DNA from 4 places in the Pantoea sp. X-Soil-MYKO-1785 genome. Region 2 is predicted to be linked to each of the others. Evidence: riboswitches for the same ligand, from Rfam matches in the RefSeq annotation. Region 2 holds a riboswitch; each other region holds the start of a gene.
What was found. Region 2 has a riboswitch for thiamine pyrophosphate ahead of thiB (thiamine ABC transporter substrate binding subunit). Riboswitches for the same ligand answer to the same signal wherever they lie in the genome.

Region 1 (5,488 bases), 2.1 Mb from region 2:
ATGCGTGAAGCAGAAGGCCTGGCTGACCGTGGTACGTTCATCGTTGACCCGGAAGGCATCATCCAGGCGATCGAAATCACTGCTGAAGGTATCGGCCGTGACGCGTCTGACCTGCTGCGCAAAGTGAAAGCGGCACAGTACGTTGCTTCTCACCCAGGCGAAGTGTGCCCGGCGAAATGGAAAGAAGGTGATGCAACACTGGCTCCATCTCTGGACCTGGTTGGCAAAATCTAATCCCGCTTCGGCCTTTCGATCTTTCTCTCATCGGGTGCCACGGCACCCGATTTTTTGACCAGGATATCACTATGCTCGACACAAATTTGAAGACGCAACTCAAGGCCTACCTTGAGAAATTAACCAAACCTGTTGAGTTGATTGCCACTCTGGACGAGGGTGCCAAATCAACCGAGATCCGTGAGCTGTTGGTCGATATCGCAGGCCTGTCTGATAAGGTCAGCTTCCGCGAAGAGAACGATCGTCAGGTCCGCAAGCCATCGTTTTTAATCACTAACCCAGGCTCGAACAGCGGTCCGCGTTTTGCCGGTTCGCCACTGGGTCACGAATTTACCTCATTGGTGCTGGCGCTGTTGCAGACCGGTGGGCATCCGTCAAAAGAAGCGCAGAGCCTGCTGGATCAGGTTGTCGCGCTGGATGGCGATTTCCATTTCGAAACCTACTATTCGCTGTCATGCCATAACTGCCCTGACGTGGTACAGGCGCTGAACCTGATGGCGGTGCTGAATCCACGCATCAGCCACACCGCGATTGACGGTGGCCTGTTCCAGAATGAAATTCAGGAACGCAACGTGATGGGCGTGCCGGCGGTTTACCTCAACGGTAAAGAGTTTGGTCAGGGTCGCATGAGCCTGGCGGAAATCGTCAGCAAAGTAGACACCAACGCCGACAAACGTGCCGCAGAAGAGCTGAACAAGCGTGATGCGTATGACGTACTGATTATCGGTAGCGGCCCGGCGGGCGCAGCAGCAGCGATCTATTCTGCCCGTAAAGGCATTCGTACCGGTCTGATGGGCGAGCGTTTCGGTGGCCAGGTGCTGGACACCGTTGATATCGAAAACTATATTTCTGTGCCGAAAACCGAAGGGGCAAAACTGGCGGGCTCACTGCGCGCTCACGTCGATGATTACAATGTTGATGTGATTGAGAGCCAGAGCGCGATCAAGCTGATCCCGGCTGCTGCTGTGGGTGGCCTGCATGCGGTTGAAACTGCTTCCGGCGCGGTACTGAAATCACGCAGCATCATCCTGGCGACCGGCGCACGCTGGCGTAACATGGGTGTGCCGGGCGAAGAAGAGTATCGCACCAAAGGCGTCACCTACTGCCCACACTGTGACGGCCCGTTGTTTAAAGGCAAGCGCACCGCAGTTATCGGCGGCGGTAACTCCGGCGTTGAAGCGGCGATTGACCTGGCCGGTATTGTTGAACATGTGACGCTGCTGGAGTTTGCCGGTGAAATGCGCGCTGACCAGGTGCTGCAGGATAAACTGCGCAGCCTGAAAAACGTAGATGTGATCCTGAATGCCCAGACCACCGAAGTGAAAGGCGACGGCAGCAAGGTGACCGGTCTGCAGTATATCGACCGTACCAGCCAGACCACGCACGAACTGGCGCTGTCCGGCATCTTCGTTCAGATCGGCCTGCTGCCTAATACTCCATGGCTGGAAGGCGCGGTTGAGCGCAACAAAATGGGCGAAATCATCATTGATGCCAAGTGCGAAACCAGCCTGAAAGGCGTGTTCGCGGCGGGTGACTGTACCACGGTTCCGTACAAGCAGATCATCATCGCCAGCGGCGAGGGTGCGAAAGCCTCACTGAGCGCCTTTGATTACCTGATTCGTACCAAAGCGGCTGAATAAGTTTTGCGATAGCCACGCAACAGCCCCTCGACTGATGTTGAGGGGCTTTTTTTTAATATCCCGCCAGCGTCATCAGCATCATCCACAGCGGCGTGGTCACCGCAGCAAACAGCGTCGAAAACAGCATGCTGGCAGCGGCCGGGCCGGTAATCACATTAAACTTCTGCGACATCAGGTAGACGTTGACCCCGACCGCCATCGATCCCAGCAGCACCACCACTTTACTCTCCAGCGGCGGCAGGCCGGTCAGCCAGGCGATGGCCCACACCGTCATCGGTTGCAGCACCAGCTTGAGCAGGCAGAGGGTATAACTCTCTTTCAGTCCTTCCCGCACCCGGTAATGAGCGAGGCTCATGCCAAGAGTAACCAGCGACAGCGGGGCGGCGATCGATCCCAGCATCCGCAGCGGTTCCGCGGCCAGCAGCGGCAGCGGACGCTGCAAAAAGCTCCAGCCGGTACCGCTGAGAATGCCAATAATCAGCGGATTCTTCAGCACGCCGATCGCGGTGCGTCCCAGCCCCTGCAGCGAGAAGCTGCCCTGTTTCGCCCACTCAACCGAGATTGTCAGCAGGGTCCAGAGGATCAGGCTGTTAAACACCAGCACCAGCGCCACCGAGGGCAGGGACGCTGGCCCCAGCAGCACCGTCGCCACCGGAATGCCGAGCATCACGTTATTGGAAAAGATGCCGCCCAGCGCGAAGACCGAGCCAGCAACGCCATCCAGCTTAAACAGCCGTTTTGCCACTATCCGGCCGACGATAAACACCAGCAGGCAGCTGCCAAAAAAGGCCAGCAGCAGCCGCGCGTCAACCGGCGGGCTCTGGTAGAAATGGCTCATCACGCCAAACAGCATGCAGGGCAGCGCGACGTTGAACACGAAGCGGTTCATCCCTTCGCTGATGCTGGCGGGCCATTTACCCAATCGCGTCAGGCCGTAGCCCAGCAGGATAAGAATAAACAGCGGTGCGGACAGATAGATTTGATGACTTAAGCTTTCAAACAGCAGTGGCATAGAGAGAGTCTGATCAGACGATGATTAGTTACCAGACTAACAAATTGCTAACTAACTGTTAACTTTAACTGTGTCTGAGCCGCTCGCCGTCAGGGCCGCTATCCCAGCCAGCGGCGCGCCTGTTGATCGCTGATATCCCGATAATAAACACGATGAATTGTTTCGCCGCAGCGCAGACAGCGGGCGGAAATATAGGTGGAAAGATAGTATCTGCCGTTTGGCGCGATAGCGCCACGGCGTTCGATAATAATGTCCTGCCATCGATGACGGTGTGGAATAAGCGCTGACAATCGCATCATACATCCTGAATAGTATGAAGTTCCGCTCCTGGAGTGGTTTAACTCCATGAAATGAGGTGTTTTTTCGGCGATGCTCTACGCAGGCTAATTATTATGGCTGGCTACCGCTTATGGGCGGAACCCGATGCCGCGATGGGCAGCACCTGTGCTCTGGCTTAAATGGCTACCTCAAAAGAGGTAGTTTTATGGCCCGCAGCATTAAGCCTGTTTTTGCCGTAGCGAGAATTGATCAGGATCATGCGAAGTGTCAGCGGCGCGAGGATGGGTGACGTGGCTGTGGCTTGCTTTCGCGGCGCCACCTCCTTATGCTGCAGGCTGTAACACGACTCGGGGTGCCGCTTTCCATACGGAGAGGGCTGAGAAATACCCGTATTACCTGAACTGGATAATGCCAGCGTAGGGAAGTCTGATGCCTGACCGCATTCGCCTTCTTGTTCGCCGGTTGGGAGCTATGATGACACATCAATCTCAACACCTTTCTGCTGCGCAATTCGCGCCCATTCTGCACCGTTTCCGCCGTCAGTCACCGCTGGTGCACTGCATGACCAACGACGTGGTACAAAACTTCACCGCCAATGTGCTGCTGTCGCTCAACGCTTCGCCAGCGATGGTGATTGATGCGGAGGAAGCCGCGCAGTTCAGCGGCTTTGCCGATGCCTTACTGATAAACGTCGGAACGCTGACCGTTGAGCGCCAGCAGGCGATGCAGGCGGCAGTCATGGCCGCCAGGCAGGCGGGAACGCCCTGGACACTGGACCCGGTGGCGGTCGGCGCACTGACGCTGCGCACCACTTTCTGCCAGCGGCTGCTGAGCCAGCAGCCGGCGGTGATCCGCGGTAACGCGTCAGAGATCATGGCGCTGGCGCAACAGGCCAGCGGCGGACGCGGAGTGGATAGCCTGCATCAGGCGGATGCAGCGCTGGAGGCTGCCCGGCAGCTGGCCCGCGACTATCAAACGCTGGTGATTGTGACCGGCGAAGTAGACTACGCCACCGACGGCCAGCGCACCTTTGCCATTCGCGGCGGCAGCCCGTTAATGACGCGGGTGGTCGGCACCGGCTGTGCGCTGTCGGCGGTGGTAGCCGGCTTCAGCAGTCTGAGCGGCGATCGGCTGCTCAACGTTGCCAGTGCCTGTCAGGTGATGGCGCGGGCCGGTGAACAGGCGGCGGCAAGCTCAGCCGGCCCCGGCAGTTTTGCCACAGCGTTTCTTGATGCGCTCTGGACGCTGGAGGTTGACCATGAAACGCATTAATGCACTGACCATCGCCGGGACCGATCCCAGCGGCGGGGCAGGGATTCAGGCTGATTTGAAAACCTTTTCAGCGCTGGGCGCGTATGGCACCAGCGTGATCACCGCGCTGGTGGCGCAAAATACCCGTGGCGTTCAGTCGGTCTACCGGATTGATGCAGACTTTGTGGCCGCCCAGCTCGACTCGGTGCTGGACGATGTGCGCATCGACAGCGCTAAAATTGGCATGTTGTCGGAAACCGCCATCGTCGGGCAGGTTGCGGCGCGGCTGAAACGCAGCGCAATTCCTTTCGTGGTGCTGGATACGGTGATGGTGGCGAAAAGCGGCGATCCGCTGTTATCCGCCGATGCCATTGCCAGCGTCCGCGAACTGCTGTTACCGCAGGTGTCGCTGATTACGCCGAATCTGCCGGAAGCAGCAGCGTTGCTGGGGTGCGCGGTGGCGGAGAGCGAAGCGCAGATGCGGGCGCAGGGCGAGGCGTTGCTGGCGGCGGGATGTCAGGCAGTATTGATCAAGGGCGGTCACCTGACGGCTGATAACAGCCCGGACTGGCTGATCACCCCGTCGGGCCAGCAGCGGTTCAGCACCGCGCGGGTCAATACCCGTCATACTCACGGCACCGGCTGCACGCTGTCAGCGGCGCTGGCGGCGTTGCGTCCGCGTCACGCCGACTGGGCTGATACGATCACCGAAGCGAAAGCCTGGCTGCAGCAGGCGTTGTTACAGGCGGATACACTGGAGGTCGGTACGGGAATCGGGCCGGTGCACCATTTTCATCAGTGGTGGTAGCGGTAGATGCGCCATCCCGCGCTGAGGCGGCGGGACGGCACATTACCGTGTCAGGGTGCTTCAAACCAGGCGCTGTTGCGCTCGGCGATAGGGGTTATTGAGAAAATCATCTCCTGCAAATGACGGCGCATCGCGGCTTCGGCGGCGTCTGCGTCGTGATGTTTCAACGCTGAAAAAATCTCCTCATGCTGCTCAATCAGGCTTTCCGGCGGTGAAACTTCACTCAGGGTGAGAAAACGCACCCGGTCCATCGCTGCTTTGATG
Region 2 (5,488 bases):
CAAAATGCCCTGTAACCCATAGGGTGAGAAGTGATAGTCAATGCCCAGCAGCTGACACATCTGCGCCAGCCAGCCGACGCGGCCATAGACCGTCAGTAGGCCAAACACCGCCACCAGCACCGGCAGCACCAGCGTCATGGCACACAGACGCAGCAACAGCTGACGACCGGGAAAGCGGCGGCGATAGAGGGCGCGCGCCAGCGGCACTGCAGGCAGCAACGACAGCAGGGCGGAGAGCAGCGCCTGACCAAAGGAGAACGCCACAACGTGCTGCAGGTACTCATCCAGCAGCACGCTACGCCAGTCGGTGACCGGCGCGGCATTCCACAGCGAGATAAAGGCGAACAGCGCCACGCTGATTAACAGCAGCGTGGCGAGCGACCCGGGGATCAGCCAGCGCGGCATTAGCGGCTGACGGCGCGTTGCCACTGGCTAATCCAGCCAGAGCGCTGGCTGGCTACCTCTTCCGGCGAATAGTGCAGCGCGGTGGCGGGCACCTGCAGCGTGGCGAAGCCAGCAGGCAGGGTGGTTTTGATCGCCGGATACATCCAGTTGCCGGTCGGGATGGTGTTCTGGAACGCCGGCGAGACCATAAACTGCATGAACTGCTGCGCCAGTTTCGGCTGTTTACTGCTGGCTAACTGCGCAGCAACCTCGACCTGCAGATAGTGGCCTTCGGCAAACGGTGCGGCGGCGTAGTTCTCTTTTTTCTCTTCGATGATGTGATAGGCCGGCGAGGTGGTATAGCTCAGCACCAGATCGCCTTCGCCTTTCAGGAACAGACCGTAGGCTTCACTCCAGCCCTTGGTGACCGTCACGGTTTTCTGCGCCAGCTTTTGCCATGCCTGCGGGGCCTGATCGCCATAGACTTTCTGCATCCACAGCAGCAGACCTAATCCCGGGGTACTGGTACGCGGATCTTCATAGATGACCCGCCATTTTTCCGGGCTCTCTACCAGCTCTTTCAGGCTTTTCGGCGGATTTTTCAGGCGGGTTTTGTCATAGACGAAGGCGAAATAGCCATAATCAAACGGAACAAAGGTGCTGTCGTGCCAGCCACCCGGCAGCGTCAGCTGCGCGGTATCGACCTTGCTGGCGGCAAACAGACCGGTTTTTTGCGCCGCCTGCAGCAGGTTGTTATCCAGTCCCAGCACCACATCCGCTTTGCTGTTTTTGCCTTCCATTCGCACGCGATTCAGCAGCGACACGCCATCTTCCAGCGTGACAAATTTCAGTTCGCAATCGCACTGCGCTTCAAAGGCTTTTTTGACCGCCGGACCGGGGCCCCAGTCAGCGGAGAAGGAGTCGTAGGTGTAAACCGTCAGAACCGGTTTGGCAGCCAGTACCGGGGTGGAAAGTAACAGCAGCAGTGGCAGAACTTTGTTAAACACTTTGCGCTCCTTCAGGAGAATAGGGGATGAGTCGCAAAGGATCTGAGCAGCAGGCCTCTCAAATCCCTACGTCGGTATTAACCGAATCAGGTTCGACGGGTCTCTCTCAGCCGTTTGCGGTCAGCAGGCGGCACCCCGTTGAGAACGTCACATTCTAGTCATTTCAGCGTCAGCGCGAAAGCGTTACAGCGCGGGCGGCGCAAACCAGGCAGATTTAAAATCGAACCAGCCGAGGGTATTCATCCGCACGCCGCGCATGCTGCGCTGACCTTCAAGCAGCAGCCAGTGGTGGAACAGCGGATGCAGACCGGCCTCTTCCACTAACCGCTTGCTCCATTCGGCCAGCGGCAGCGCTTTTTCACGCCAGCGGGCGGCATCAGCGTGCCAGTCGATCGGCAAACAGTGATGCAGCAGCGGGATCTCATACAGCTGGGCAAACAGTGAAAAGGCCAGTGGCAGCGTGAAGTTCACGCTGCCGAGCCAGATATCGCTGTCGGCCTCGCCCTGATGCCAGCATTCGTAACTGACTTCACGCGTCTCCAGCGTAACGCCGTGCTGCGCCAGCAGCGGACGCAACGCATTGGCAATGCCTTCGTGCTCAACGTGCTGACTGTACCAGGTGAGCGTCAGGTGAGTCAGGCCGGGCGGCTTTTCGACCGGGGTAAGATCGCGGCGGTGATGCCAGCGCGGCAGCAGGCCATAGGCCGGAAACCAGTAACGCTGATAGCCGACGCCGGCGTGGTTGAGCAGGGCGATGGGATTGAACAGATAGCTGACCCAGCGCCGTATCGTCTCGTCACGGCCTTTTTCCGAACGCTGATCAAACAGCAAATAGTAGCAGCCTTCTTCCAGCCGGCTCTCTTCCTGGATCTCATCCGCGCCGTCGCCCTGCAGGCGCACACCTGCGTAGACCAGCTCATCGCTGATATCCGGCAGTACCCAGATAGAGACGTCATCAATCAGCGCGCGAAAGCCAAAATAATCATCAAAGGCTTCTATCTTCAGCTGACTTTCCTGATTGCGGATCACGCTGTAAGGGCCGGTGCCGATCGGCTGGCGGGCAAAGTCGCGCTGCGTGGGCCACTCGCGCGGCAGGATCATCGCACTGACGCTGGCCAGTAACCAGGGTAACCAGTCGTCGGGCTGGCTTAAGGTGATATCCAGCGTCCACGGAGCGGGCGAGTCGAGCTGTTGAATATGGGAAAACAGCGGCTGCTGACGCTGACGTTCCAGCGTGGCGATAACATCGGCCATCTCCAGTTCGCGACCATGATGAAAGCGAATCGCCGGTCGCAGAAAAAAGCGCCAGTGGAGCGGGGAAGTCTGCTGCCAGTGATGGGCAATATCGGCCTCTATTTCCCCATTTTCCTCATTTATGCGCGTCAGGCCATTAAAAATCTGGCGGGCAATATGGGTTTCGGAGCGGCGCAGGGCGGAGCCCGGCAGCAAATTCAGCAGCGGGCGGTAGTAAAGCACCCGCAGAATGTGTTTTCCCTGACGGAAACTGCGGCCAAGGTGAGCGCCAATCATCTGCCTGACCTGATTCTTATCGCCGACCAGTTGCACCAGCTGATCGATGCGATCCTGATCCAGCAGATCCTCAGCGCGCTGCTGCTGTAGCGCCAGCCCGGTGTAGCAGAAGGTCAGTTGTGAGCGCTTACCGCGTCCGGCTTCGGCCTGCCAGATTAACCAGCCGGCCGCCTGCATCCGGTTGAGTAAGTTGCGCATATGCCGGCGTGAACAGTGCAGCAGGTCAGCCAGTTCGCTCAGGGTGATCTCCTGCGTCTGCCCCTGGCAGCTTTGCCACAGGCGTATGAACTGCTGCTTCAGGCGAGATGAGAACATAAAAGAGGAACTCCCGGTGAAAAGCGCTCTGTTTTTCTTGCCGCATTTTAAGGGCAAACTTTGCTCTATGGGAAGAGCGGGAGGCATTCAGCTATGAATGGCGTTCGACCCTCATGCCGCTGTTCAGCGGGATGCTTTTCTGAGTAGGGTGCAATTACACCGCCAGCAGATGATCTCTGCTGGCTTTTTTCATGCTGCACGGTATCGTCTACCCTTCTTCTCTTCCCCTGTTCATCCTGTAAGGGATTTCGGTATGAAATCGCTGTTAACGCGGCAGCGCCGCATCAATCCGGTCTACCTCGCTTTTATGGTCGCCTCGTTCATGCTGGGCGTGGCGGGCGCATTGCAGGCACCGACCCTCAGCCTGTTTTTAACCCGTGAGGTGCAGGCCCGCCCATTCTGGGTCGGGCTGTTTTTCACTATCAATGCGGTGGCCGGTATCGTGGTGAGTATGCTGGTGGCAAAGCGATCGGACAGCGTCGGCGATCGCCGCAACATCATTCTGTTCTGCTGCCTGATGGCGCTGGTTAATGCGCTGCTGTTTGCCTTTACCCGCCACTATCTGACGCTGATTACCCTTGGGGTGCTGCTCTCGGCGTTAGCCAGCGTGTCGATGCCGCAGCTGTTCGCGCTGGCACGTGAATATGCCGACCAGTCAGCGCGGGAAGCGGTGATGTTCAGTTCGGTGATGCGGGCACAGCTGTCGCTGGCGTGGGTGATCGGACCGCCACTGTCGTTCGCTCTGGCGCTGAATTACGGTTTCGTGACGCTGTTTATGGTGGCGGCGGCGCTGTTCCTTATCTGCATCGTGCTGGTGTGGTTTACCCTGCCGTCGGTGCCGCGCGCTGAGCCACTGCTGCAAAGCGGCGGCCTGCCGTTAAGCGGCTGGCGTGACCGGGATGTGCGGCTGCTGTTTCTGGCCTCGGTGACCATGTGGACCTGCAACACCATGTACATCATCGACATGCCGCTCTACATCAGTACCACGCTGGGATTGCCGGAAAAGCTGGCCGGTTTGCTGATGGGGACCGCGGCCGGGCTGGAGATTCCGGTGATGCTGCTGGCCGGGCATTACGCACGGCGTATCGGCAAGCGGCGGCTGATGCTGCTGGCGGTGGCGGCAGGGGTGCTGTTTTACCTTGGGCTGGTGCTGTTCAACTCGCGCACCTCACTGATGGTTTTACAGCTGTTTAATGCGGTGTTTGTCGGGATTATCGCCGGTATCGGGATGTTGTGGTTTCAGGATTTAATGCCGGGGCGACCCGGCGCTGCGACAACGATGTTCACCAATTCGATCTCGACCGGCATGATTCTGGCCGGGGTTATTCAGGGAACCTTAAGTGAGCGGCTGGGACATGAAGCGGTCTACTGGCTGGCATTTGTGCTGGCGATAGCGGCTTTTATTATGTCAGCGCGGGTACGCGACGTTTAAAGCAGCAGGGCGACGGGATGCCGCCCTGCTTTGACTCTATCAGCGCAGGAAGGCGGGCTGGTTCTGCTCATATTGCGAGATCGACGCTTCGTGTTGCAGCGTCAGGCCGATACTGTCAAGGCCGTTAATCATGCAGTGACGGCGGAAGCTGTCGAGTTCGAACGGATAGACTTTATCCCCCGCAGTCACCGTCTGCGCTTCCAGATCGACCGTAAAGCGAATGCCCGGTTGCGCCGCCACCAGTTTAAACATCTCATCCACTTCCTGTTCGCTTAACTTGACCGGCAGCAGCTGGTTATTGAAGCTGTTACCGTAAAAAATATCCGCGAAGCTCGGCGCAATCACCACGTGAAAACCGAAATCGGTCAGCGCCCAGGGCGCATGCTCACGTGATGAGCCGCAGCCAAAGTTTTCACGCGCCAGCAGAATGCTGGTGCCTTTGAACTCCGGCTTGTTGAGCACAAAACCGGGCGTCGGCACGGTGCCGGCATCATCTTCAAAGCGCCAGTCGTGAAACAGGTGCTGGCCGAAACCGGTGCGGGTTACTTTCTGCAAAAACTGCTTAGGGATAATGGCATCAGTATCGACGTTAGCCGCATCCAGCGGCGCAACGATACCGGTGTGCTGGGTAAATTTATTCGCCATCGGTTAAGCTCCTGTCGTCAGTTGACGGATATCGGCAAAATGGCCGGAAACGGCGGCAGCGGCTGCCATCGCCGGGCTGACCAGATGGGTCCGGCCACCGCGGCCCTGACGACCTTCAAAATTACGGTTGCTGGTTGAGGCGCAACGCTCGCCTGGATTCAGACGGTCATTATTC
Region 3 (5,488 bases), 450 kb from region 2:
AAATCCCGCACCTCCTGAGAGATTTTCATTGAGCAGAATTTAGGGCCGCACATTGAACAGAAGTGGGCCACCTTGCCGGATTCCTGAGGCAGGGTTTCGTCATGCATTGCGCGCGCGGTATGCGGATCGAGCGCCAGATTGAACTGATCTTCCCAACGGAATTCAAAGCGCGCTTTTGACATCGCATTATCCCGGATCTGCGCACCCGGATGGCCTTTAGCGAGATCGGCGGCGTGCGCAGCAATTTTGTAGGTGATCAGACCCTGTTTTACATCCTCTTTATCGGGCAGACCAAGATGTTCTTTGGGGGTGACGTAACACAGCATTGCGCAGCCGAACCAGCCAATCATTGCGGCGCCGATACCAGACGTAATGTGGTCATAGCCGGGCGCAATGTCGGTGGTGAGAGGACCGAGCGTATAGAAGGGGGCCTGGTGACAAACATCGAGCTGCTCTGTCATATTACGGCGGATCATATGCATCGGGACGTGGCCGGGGCCTTCAATCATCACCTGCACATCATATTCCCAGGCGATCTGCGTCAGCTCGCCCAGCGTTCGCAGTTCGGCAAACTGCGCTTCATCGTTAGCATCCTGAATCGAGCCAGGGCGTAAACCATCGCCCAGCGACAGTGAGACATCGTAGGCCGCGCAGATTTCACAGATTTCGCGGAAATGCTGATAGAGGAAGCTCTCCTGATGATGCGACAGACACCATTTCGCCATGATCGAGCCGCCGCGCGAGACAATGCCGGTCAGCCGTTTTGCCGTCATCGGCACGTAGCGCAGCAACACGCCAGCATGAATGGTGAAGTAGTCAACGCCTTGCTCAGCCTGTTCCAGCAGCGTATCGCGGAATACTGCCCAGTTGAGCGCTTCGGCCACGCCGTTCACTTTCTCCAGTGCCTGATAAATCGGCACTGTGCCGATTGGCACCGGGCTGTTACGCAAAATCCATTCGCGCGTTTCATGAATATTACGGCCAGTAGAGAGATCCATCACTGTATCGGCGCCCCAGCGGGTCGACCAGACCAGTTTCTCTACCTCCTCCTCAATCGACGAGCTGACCGCTGAATTGCCGATGTTGGCATTCACTTTGACCAGAAAGTTACGTCCGATAATCATCGGTTCCGATTCAGGATGGTTAATGTTGGCGGGAATAATCGCCCGGCCTGCCGCCACTTCCTGACGCACAAACTCCGGGGTGATGTTATCTGGCAAATACGCGCCAAAACTGTGGCCCGGATGTTGTTGCAGTAACACCTCACTGCGAATTCGCTCACGGCCCATATTCTCCCGCAGGGCGATAAACTCCATCTCCGGCGTAACGATGCCCTGACGGGCGTAATGCAGCTGCGTGACGCAACGGCCGGCGAGGGCGCGACGCGGCGTGGGCAGCGCGTCAAAGCGCAGGTGATCGAGGCTATCATCCGCCAGACGCTGCTGGGTATAGTCTGAACTGCGCTGTGGCAGCGGCTGGCTGTCGTTGCGTTCTTCGATCCAGCCCGCCCGCAACTTTGTCAGTCCACGATGCAGATCAATCTGCGCAGCGGGATCGCCATAGGCACCGGCGGTGTCATAGACCGGCACCGCCTCATTCTGCTCATACAGCGGCTGTTCTTTACTGCCGCCGACCGGGGTCGGACTGAGCCTGATTTCGCGCATTGGCACGCGAATATCCTGCCGGCTGCCGGTAATCCAGATGCGTTCAGAACGGGGAAATGCGCTGCCGCCTTGCAGTGAATCGATAAATTCCTGCGCCAGGGCACGCTGTTCACGACGGGTCATTTTTGAGTCAGACATAGCAATCTTCCAGTAAGTGGGAATGATGCTTGTCCGGAGTTCGGAAGGAGTAACAGCACGGGCAGTGCAAAAGACTGGCGTACCGATAATATTTACTCTTGTTCCCTTCGCAGGTTCTAACCTGATCAGGTTCCGCGGATCCCGAATTAACGGTCTCAGCCCAACTGGGCACTCCGACAAGAATGCGGTTTTACGCTGCGGCTGGCAGAGCGCCCGCTGAAGACGAAAAACCTTAACGTTCAAACAGAAAAAAATGGGTTCTTCTGGCGTCGGCCATCAGAACCCCTTCAGCATAAAAGGGCTGCAACTGAATCACAACCCCTTTACCTGCGTTTAACCTTATGCCGGACGAGCAATCTGGCTGTCATTGGCCACCGGTGGTGGTGCCAGGTGGTTATCCCACGCCAGCTGGATCAGCTTGTCTTCCAGCGTAAAGCGCGCCTCCAGCACTTCACCGACTTCAGACAGCGCCTGCTGGAACGTCATGCAGTTATCGTCATCGATCGCCTGCTGCAGATGGCCATCATACAACTGCATCAGGCGTTCAGTATTGGCTTCCAGCGGGGGATAGATTTGGGCTGCCGCGATCATCGGGCTGTCACCGCTCATCTCACTGATGATGCGTTCGTAAATACTAAAGTGACCGGCGGAAAGATAATCGACCAGGCCATGACAAAAGTTATCCAGCGCCTGCTCATCGAGGCGGGTCAGGGCTTCTTTATTGGGTTTAAGTCCGACCAGATGATAATAGGTTACTAACAGCTGGCGACGGGCTTCCAGCCACGAATCGACCAGTTCGTTACTGCCACCTACGCGTTCGGCCAGGACGTCTAACTGGTTAAGCATATCTAACTCCATGTGAGTTATAGTTGTTTATCTACACACTTAACATCAGGACTTCAGCGTGCGAGTTGACGCTAAGGATGACGAAATAAATGCAATGCGAAATCTCAAGCGTAGACGCTGGATGGTGGATTGTCAGCCACGAGCAGAAACTTTGGTTGCCGCAAGGTGATTTACCCCACGGAAGCGCCGAAAATTTTGGTCTGACTGGCACCAAAGCCCGGGTAATTGGCGAGTGGCAGGGGGAAAAAGTCTGGCTGATTTGCGAGCCACGTGCAGAGAGCATGTTCTCGGTGCGGCAGCTGATCGATCTGGATGTCGGACTGTTTCAGCTGGCGGGCCGCGGCGTACAGCTTGCGGAGTTCTACCGTTCCCATCGCTGGTGCGGCTACTGTGGTCACGAAATGCACCACAGCAAACATGAGTTTGCCTGTCTGTGCAGTCATTGCCGCGAGCGATATTATCCGCAGATTGCGCCCTGCATTATCGTGGCGATCCGGCGTGGCGATGAGATCCTGCTGGCGAATCACGCCCGTCATCGTAATAACGTTTATACCGTACTGGCTGGATTTGTCGAAGTCGGCGAGACGCTGGAACAGGCGGTGGCACGTGAAGTGATGGAGGAGAGCAATATCCGCGTCAAAAATGTCCGTTACGTCACCTCCCAGCCGTGGCCATTCCCGCAGTCGCTGATGACGGCGTTTATGGCGGAATATGATAATGGCGATCTGCAACATGACGGCAAAGAGCTGTTGGATGCGGCCTGGTTCCGTTTTGATGCCTTGCCTTTACTGCCGCCACCGGGCACCGTGGCGCGCCGCCTGATTGAAGATACCGTCGCCCTGTGCCGCGCCGAAGCGTGAAAGTGCTACACTACACGCCTGAAATTGAGAGAGTAATGAAATGAGTGAACTGAAGAACGATCGTTATTTGCGTGCCCTGTTACGTCAGCCAGTCGATGTAACGCCAGTGTGGATGATGCGCCAGGCCGGACGTTATTTACCAGAATACAAAGCGACGCGCGCCGAAGCGGGTGACTTTATGTCGCTGTGTAAAAATGCTGAGCTGGCCTGTGAGGTGACGCTGCAGCCGCTGCGCCGCTATCCGCTGGATGCTGCAATCCTCTTCAGTGACATCCTGACTATCCCTGATGCGATGGGCCTGGGCCTCTATTTCGAAACCGGCGAAGGTCCGCGCTTTTCGCATCCGATAACCTGCCGGGCAGATGTAGAGCGTTTGCCGGTGCCCGATCCGGAAATGGAACTGGGTTACGTAATGAACGCGGTGCGCACCATCCGTAAGAGCCTGAACGGCGACCTGCCGCTGATCGGATTTACCGGCAGCCCGTGGACGCTGGCAACCTACATGGTGGAAGGCGGCAGCAGCAAAGCGTTTACCAAAATCAAAAAGATGATGTACGCCGATCCCGCCACGCTGCATGCGATGCTGGATAAACTGGCGGACAGCGTCATTCTTTATCTCAATGCCCAGATTCGCGCCGGCGCGCAGTCAGTAATGGTATTTGATACCTGGGGCGGCGTCCTGACCGGCCGTGATTACCGCGAGTTCTCGCTGCACTACATGCACAAAATCGTCGACAGCGTGCTGCGTGAGAACGACGGTCGTCGGGTGCCGATTACCCTGTTTACCAAAGGGGGCGGGCAGTGGCTGGAAGCGATGGCTGAAACCGGCTGTGATGCGCTGGGCCTCGACTGGACCACGGATATCGACGATGCACGCCGCCGTGTCGGTGACAAAGTTGCACTACAGGGCAACATGGATCCTTCTATGCTTTATGCGCCGCCGGCCCGTATTGAACAGGAAGTGGCCGGGATTCTGCAGCGCTTTGGCAACGGCACCGGTCATGTTTTCAACCTTGGTCACGGTATTCATCAGGATGTGCCGCCGGAAAATGCGGGTGTGTTTGTTGAGGCGGTGCACCGTTTATCGCGTCCTTTCCATCAGGAGTAACCATGGATATTGCCGCACTTCGCGCTGAGCAGTTGCAACGCGCCGCTGATGTGGTGCGTGAAGATGACTTTGACGTATTGCCGCCACGCTTTATTGGCGGGGCGGACGTCGGATTTGAACAGGAAGGCGCCGTCACCCGGGCGGCGCTGGTGATACTTGAGTGGCCCTCGCTAACGCTGGTGGAGCATCGCATTGCGCGTATCGAGACCACCATGCCTTATATTCCCGGCTTTCTCTCCTTCCGTGAGTACCCGGCGCTGATGGCGGCATGGCAGATGCTGGAGCAAAAACCGGACCTGCTGTTTGTCGACGGTCACGGTATCTCCCATCCCCGGCGGCTCGGCGTTGCGTCGCATTTTGGCCTGCTGGTGGATGTTCCGACCATTGGTGTAGCGAAACGCCGTCTGTGCGGTCGTTTCGCCGAACTGGATCCGCAGCCGGGCAGTCGTCAGCCGCTGATGGATAAAGGCGAACAGATCGGCTGGGTGTGGCGCAGCAAGCAGCGTTGCAATCCGCTGTTCGTGGCCACCGGGCATCGTGTCAGCCTTGATACTGCGCTGCACTGGGTTGAAAACTGCACGCGCGGCTACCGTTTGCCGGAGCCAACCCGCTGGGCGGATGCGGTTGCCTCGAATCGTCCGACTTTCCAGCGCTGGCAAAACGCGCTTTAACACTGTTTGTGCTGCGCTTTTGCAGTTACACTGCCGCCAGCGAAACGAATAAGAGCCACCTTTATGTTACAAAATCCCGTTCATCTGCGTCTGGCGAAGCTGGAAAGCTGGCAGCATCTTACTTTTATGGCCTGCCTGTGCGAGCGTATGTACCCGAATTATCGGGCATTCTGCGAGCAGACCGAATTTGCCGATCCGGCA
Region 4 (5,488 bases), on a different replicon from region 2:
CGGCTGAAACGTCCGCTGATCGCCTGTTTAATCAGCGGCTTTATCTGTGGCGCGGTAGCCGGCATTGGCGGGCTGGCCAGTCACTCGATGGCCTCACCCGGCCTGTTCACCAGCGTACAATTTTTCGACCCCGCTAATCCGATGAGCATCGTCTGGGTGGCGGCGGTGATGGTGCTGTCGGTAGTGCTGTCGTTTGTGCTGACGCTGATTTTAGGTTTCGAGGACATTCCTGAAACCGAGCCGGATTCTACGACTGCGGCTGCGCCATCATCGGCTTCGGTGACCGAACGAACCAACGCGATTAACGCCAACTAACCGGCAATTCTGACCCAAAACAGAGGATTTCATGTCTGAATCAAGATTCCCGCAAGGATTTTTATGGGGCGGCGCGTTAGCCGCCAACCAGGCTGAGGGAGGCTATCGTGAAGGCGGAAAGGGTTTAACCACCGTTGACATGATCCCCCACGGTCCGCACCGGATGCCGGTGAAGTTAGGCCTGGAGCAACGTTTCACCCTGCGTGACGATGAGTTTTACCCCAGCCACGACGCAATAGACTTCTATCATCGCTATCCGGAAGACATTGCGCTGATGGCGGAAATGGGATTCAGCGTATTTCGCACCTCTATCGCCTGGAGCCGTCTCTTTCCGAATGGGGATGAGCTGACGCCGAATCCGCAGGGGATCGCCTTTTACCGGGCGGTGTTTGAAGAGTGCCGTAAATACAATATCGAACCGCTGGTTACGCTGTGTCACTTTGACGTGCCGATGCATCTGGTTACTGAATATGGCTCATGGCGCAACCGCAAGATGATCGACTTTTTTGCCCGCTATGCCCGCAGCTGCTTTGAGGCATTTGACGGTCTGGTGAAGTACTGGCTGACCTTTAATGAGATCAATATTCTGCTGCACAGTCCGTTCTCCGGTGCCGGGCTGGTGTTTGAAGCAGGTGAAAATCATGAGCAGGTTAAGTATCAGGCGGCCCATCATGAGCTGGTGGCGAGCGCGCTGGTGACCAGAATCGCCCATGAAATAAATCCGGCTAATCAGGTCGGTTGCATGCTGGCGGGCGGCAACTTCTATCCATGGTCAAGCAAACCGGAAGATGTCTGGGCGGCGCTGGAAAAAGACCGCGAAAACCTGTTCTTTATTGATGTGCAGGCGCGCGGATACTATCCCGCCTACGCGGCCCGCCTGTTTCGGGAAAAAGGGGTCAGCCTGCAGATTGACGACGGCGATGCTGAGATTCTGAAAAACAGCGTCGATTTTGTCTCGTTCAGCTACTACGCCTCGCGTTGCGCGTCAGCAGAGATGAACGAGCTTAACAGCAGCGCCGCCAACGTGGTGAAATCTCTGACCAACCCGCATCTGACGCGCAGTGAATGGGGCTGGGGCATTGATCCGCTTGGCTTACGCATCACCATGAATATGATGTATGACCGCTATCAGAAGCCGCTGTTTCTGGTCGAAAATGGTCTGGGCGCACGGGATACCTTTAATGACGCCGGTGAGATTGAAGATGATTACCGCATCAGCTATCTGCGTGAACATATCCGGGCGATGGGCGATGCGATTGCGGACGGTGTGCCGGTGATGGGTTATACCAGTTGGGGCTGCATCGATCTGGTTGCCGCCTCGACCGGCGAAATGAGTAAACGTTACGGATTTGTTTATGTCGATCGTGACGATCTGGGCAACGGCACGCTGGCGCGCAGCCGGAAAAAATCGTTCTGGTGGTATAAAAAAGTGATCGCCAGCAATGGTGAAGATCTGGAGTGACGCTGTCACCTTGTATCGACAGAACAGGCTATTCTGGTCAGCCGACCCGCAGCAGTAAGCGGGCGACTGGTTGAGCTGGACTGCGGCGTGCCGTTGTATTCAGCAGATAATTATCGTATAACAAACGTCTCCGAGGGGTGTCCTGTAATGGGCTGAGATGGCGCAAGCCGAACCCTTTGAACCTGATCTGGGTCATGCCAGCGAAGGGACGGGTCGGCAACGTTTCTGCATCATCTTCTGCGTTTTTGCCTGTTCTTCATCGTATGCCCGGATCTCCTTATGTTAACGAACCGTTAATGGAGATCCTATGTCACTTGCGCTTTTCGACACCGGCTTTTATGGCCGCCTGCGTCACCAGGCGGGCGATCACTGGCACGCCTACGTGTCGCACGATTTTGTGCAGCAGCTCGGCCAGGGCCAGTTGCCTCCTGCCGCTTTTCGTCATTACCTCACCCAGGATTATCTGTTTCTGCTGCACTTTGCCCGCGCCTATGGGCTGCTGGTCAGTAAACTGCACGACCCGGCAGCGTTACGTGCAGCAACGGCATCTCTCAACGCCATCGTCAATGAACTGCCATTGCATGTGGCTTACTGCCAGCAGTGGGGGATCAGCGAAGCCGTGCTGGCCAGCCAGGCCGAAGCCGTTGAAACAATCAACTACACCCGTTACGTGCTGGACGTCGGCCACAGCGGAGATGCGCTTGAGCTGATGACCGCGCTAATGCCGTGCGTTGCCGGCTATGCTGAAATCGGCCTGACGCTGTTACACCATCCCGCGACGGTGATCGCAGGCAATCCTTACGCCGACTGGATTCAGAATTACGGCGATGCCGATTATCTGGCCGGTGTTCGCGCGGCGTTGAATCTGTTTGAAACGCTGGCCCAACAGCGCGCCGGGGCTGAGCGATTCGACCAACTGGCGACGATATTCACTACCGCCACCCGGCTGGAATCCGACTTCTGGCAGATGGGCCTCGACCAGCAGCAGATGGGCCTGAATGACTCATTGACTGCATCCCGATGAACGGTTCAACGCGGTTATCGCCACCGGGCATCTCTGTCCGTCAGCTCAGGCTGGATTTCGGTTCGCATCGACTGTTCGACTCACTCGACCTGGAGATCCCCGCCGCGGCCTTCACTGCGCTGCTGGGTGCCAGCGGCGTCGGGAAAAGTAGCCTGATGCGCGTCATTGCTGGCCTGACGCCGCCGACATCCGGGCTGGTCAGCGGCAGTGATGGCCTGCCGCTGGCCGGGCGGATCGCCTGGATGGGCCAGCAGGATTTGCTCTATCCGTGGCTGAGCGTGGAGCAAAACGTCTGCCTGGCCAGTCGTCTGCACGGCGAAAAACCGGACCGCGACTGGGCGCAGCATCTGCTGGCGCGGGTTGGTTTGACTCGCTACGCAACGGCCCGGCCCGCCACCCTGTCTGGCGGCATGCGGCAGCGGGCCGCACTGGCGCGCACCTTATATGCACGAAAGCCGATTGTCCTGATGGACGAGCCCTTTTCCGCGCTCGACGCGCTGACCCGCAGCCAGATTCAGACCCTGGCCGCCGGGGTGCTGGCGCAACATACCGTGTTGCTGATCACTCACGACGCGGCGGAAGCCTGCCGACTCAGCCATCATATGCGGGTGCTGACCGGCTCAGGCATTGAACCCTGCCCGCCATTAGCGGGTCAGCCGCCGCGCGCGCCTGATGATGCTGGCGTGATTCGCAGCCAGGCCGCTTTGCTGCAACAGCTGGCTAAGGTGACGCTATGAAACAGCTCAGCCGCTTTGCCCCGCTGTGGCGTGGCATCACGCTGTGCAGCGGCCTGATTGCGCTGTGGTGGCTGGTGACGTTGCTGCCGGTGCCGGCGTTTCTGCTGCCTTCACCGGCGGCCGTTGCGCAGGCGCTTTGGACCAGTAAGAGCTGGCTCGGCTATCACAGCCTGATCACCTTCACTGAAATCCTGAGTGGAATGGCGATTGGCGTAGTACTGGGTTGCCTGCTGGCGCTCGGCATGACGTTTTCGCCACGTCTGCAGCGCTGGATGATGCCGCTGGTGCTCACCAGCCAGGCGATTCCGGTCTTTGCACTGGCACCGCTGCTGGTGCTGTGGTTTGGCTTCGGCATGAGCGCCAAAGTGGCGATGGCGGTACTGGTGATTTTCTTCCCGGTGACCTCGGCCTTTTATGATGGCCTGCGCCGCGTCAGTCCGGGTTATCTCGATCTGGCTCGCACGCTGGGCGCTTCACGAGGATCGCAACTGCGCCATGTCCGGCTGCTGGCCGCCCTGCCAGCGCTCGGCTCGGGGCTGCGGATGGCCGCGGCCATCGCGCCAATCGGCGCGATTATTGGCGAATGGGTCGGTTCGGCCGAAGGTCTGGGTTACGTCATGCTTAACGCCAACGCCCGGATGCAAAGTGATATCTGTTTTGCCGCGCTGTTTATTCTGGTGCTGATGACGCTGGCGCTGTGGCTGGCGGTCGATGCCCTGCTTCGCCGCCTGATCGCCTGGGCGCCCGATAATTCCTTATGACCTCTATCCTGCGAGAAAATCCGATGCGTAAACCTGTTCTGTCGGCGCTGATCATCAGCGCAGCACTCGCCAGCCCGCTTCATGCAGCAGAAAAACTGACGCTGATGCTCGACTGGTATATCAACCCAGACCATGCGCCGATAATGGTGGCGCAGCAAATTGGCGCGTTTAAGGCGGAAGGTCTGGATGTCACGCTGGTTCCACCGTCCGATCCAGCTCTGCCCCCGCGGCTGGTGGCGGCGAAGCAGGCAGATTTAGCCATTACCTATCAACCGCAGCTGCATTTCTTTGCTGATCAGGGATTACCGCTGATGCGGGTCGGCACCCTGATAAACACCCCGCTGAATACCCTGATTACGCTGGATAAGACGGTAAAAAAACCGGCAGACTTAAAGGGCAAACGGATCGGCTATTCGGTCAGCGGGATAGAGCAGGCCACGCTGGAGGCGATGCTGCAACATGACGGTCTGAAGGCCAGCGAGGTTAAACTGGTTAACGTCAATTTCCAGCTGACCAGCGCCCTGCTGACCGGCCAGGTGGATGCGGTGATTGGCGGTTATCGGAATATTGAAGCGCTGGAGATCAGGTTGCAGGGTAAAGATCCGGTGGTGTTTAAGGTCGAGGATTATGGCGTGCCCGCCTATGACGAGCTGATTATTGTCGCGAACCGCGATGACGCGCAGGCAGAGAAAATCAAAAAATTCCTGCGGGCGCTGAAACGCGGCAACGCGGAATTGCAGGCCCATCCTGAAGCCAGCTGGCAGACTTTTGCCGCCCGGCATCCTGAACTGAATACGCCGCTCAACCATCAGGCGTGGCAGGCTTCGCTGCCGCTGTTTGCTGCCGATCCGGCGAAGCTGGACCGAGCCCGTTATCAGGCCTACGAGCAGTTTTTGTTTGATAACCGGCTGATTAAAAAGATAACTCCGGTTGAGCGTTACGCTATCGACGGGCAGTGATCGGCTAAGCCCGCAGCGATTGCTGCGGGCTTAGTATCACAACGGTTTCTGATAGAGCCAGTGTTCGATGTCGCTGGCAGGCAGCGGTTTAGAGAAGAAATAGCCCTGAATCTGATCGCATCCGTACTCTTTCAGTAATGACAGCGTCGCCTCGGTCTCCACCCCTTCCGCCAGCACGGTATAATTCAGCTCTTTCAGCATCTGAATAATCCGCTTAACGATGATTTTTG

Region 1: it holds a riboswitch for thiamine pyrophosphate, as region 2 does, so the genes downstream of both, thiM (hydroxyethylthiazole kinase) here and thiB (thiamine ABC transporter substrate binding subunit) in region 2, are expected to answer to the same signal.
Region 3: it holds a riboswitch for thiamine pyrophosphate, as region 2 does, so the genes downstream of both, thiC (phosphomethylpyrimidine synthase ThiC) here and thiB (thiamine ABC transporter substrate binding subunit) in region 2, are expected to answer to the same signal.
Region 4: it holds a riboswitch for thiamine pyrophosphate, as region 2 does, so the genes downstream of both, tenA (thiaminase II) here and thiB (thiamine ABC transporter substrate binding subunit) in region 2, are expected to answer to the same signal.

What each region holds. Positions count from the first base shown of each region.
Region 1 covers NZ_AP036000.1:2,807,451-2,812,938, reverse strand. The annotation lists gene ahpC (alkyl hydroperoxide reductase subunit C) at 1-234, shown strand, start outside; gene ahpF (alkyl hydroperoxide reductase subunit F) at 306-1,874, shown strand; gene AC6I8D_RS13445 (AEC family transporter) at 1,927-2,886, opposite strand; gene AC6I8D_RS13440 (hypothetical protein) at 2,985-3,182, opposite strand; TPP riboswitch at 3,504-3,605, shown strand; gene thiM (hydroxyethylthiazole kinase) at 3,640-4,437, shown strand; gene thiD (bifunctional hydroxymethylpyrimidine kinase/phosphomethylpyrimidine kinase) at 4,424-5,224, shown strand; gene AC6I8D_RS13425 (GntR family transcriptional regulator) at 5,275-5,488, opposite strand, start outside.
Region 2 covers NZ_AP036000.1:686,992-692,479, forward strand. The annotation lists gene thiP (thiamine/thiamine pyrophosphate ABC transporter permease ThiP) at 1-429, opposite strand, end outside; gene thiB (thiamine ABC transporter substrate binding subunit) at 405-1,391, opposite strand; TPP riboswitch at 1,437-1,539, opposite strand; gene sgrR (HTH-type transcriptional regulator SgrR) at 1,575-3,236, opposite strand; gene AC6I8D_RS03055 (MFS transporter) at 3,490-4,668, shown strand; gene leuD (3-isopropylmalate dehydratase small subunit) at 4,708-5,313, opposite strand; gene leuC (3-isopropylmalate dehydratase large subunit) at 5,317-5,488, opposite strand, start outside.
Region 3 covers NZ_AP036000.1:238,075-243,562, forward strand. The annotation lists gene thiC (phosphomethylpyrimidine synthase ThiC) at 1-1,802, opposite strand, end outside; TPP riboswitch at 1,888-1,988, opposite strand; gene AC6I8D_RS01085 (Rsd/AlgQ family anti-sigma factor) at 2,142-2,648, opposite strand; gene nudC (NAD(+) diphosphatase) at 2,738-3,508, shown strand; gene hemE (uroporphyrinogen decarboxylase) at 3,549-4,616, shown strand; gene nfi (deoxyribonuclease V) at 4,619-5,287, shown strand; gene AC6I8D_RS01105 (YjaG family protein) at 5,351-5,488, shown strand, end outside.
Region 4 covers NZ_AP036001.1:375,028-380,515, reverse strand. The annotation lists gene ascF (PTS cellobiose/arbutin/salicin transporter subunit IIBC) at 1-315, shown strand, start outside; gene AC6I8D_RS21745 (6-phospho-beta-glucosidase) at 347-1,777, shown strand; TPP riboswitch at 1,901-2,003, shown strand; gene tenA (thiaminase II) at 2,085-2,801, shown strand; gene AC6I8D_RS21735 (ABC transporter ATP-binding protein) at 2,798-3,538, shown strand; gene AC6I8D_RS21730 (ABC transporter permease) at 3,535-4,299, shown strand; gene AC6I8D_RS21725 (ABC transporter substrate-binding protein) at 4,323-5,258, shown strand; gene AC6I8D_RS21720 (sensor domain-containing phosphodiesterase) at 5,295-5,488, opposite strand, start outside.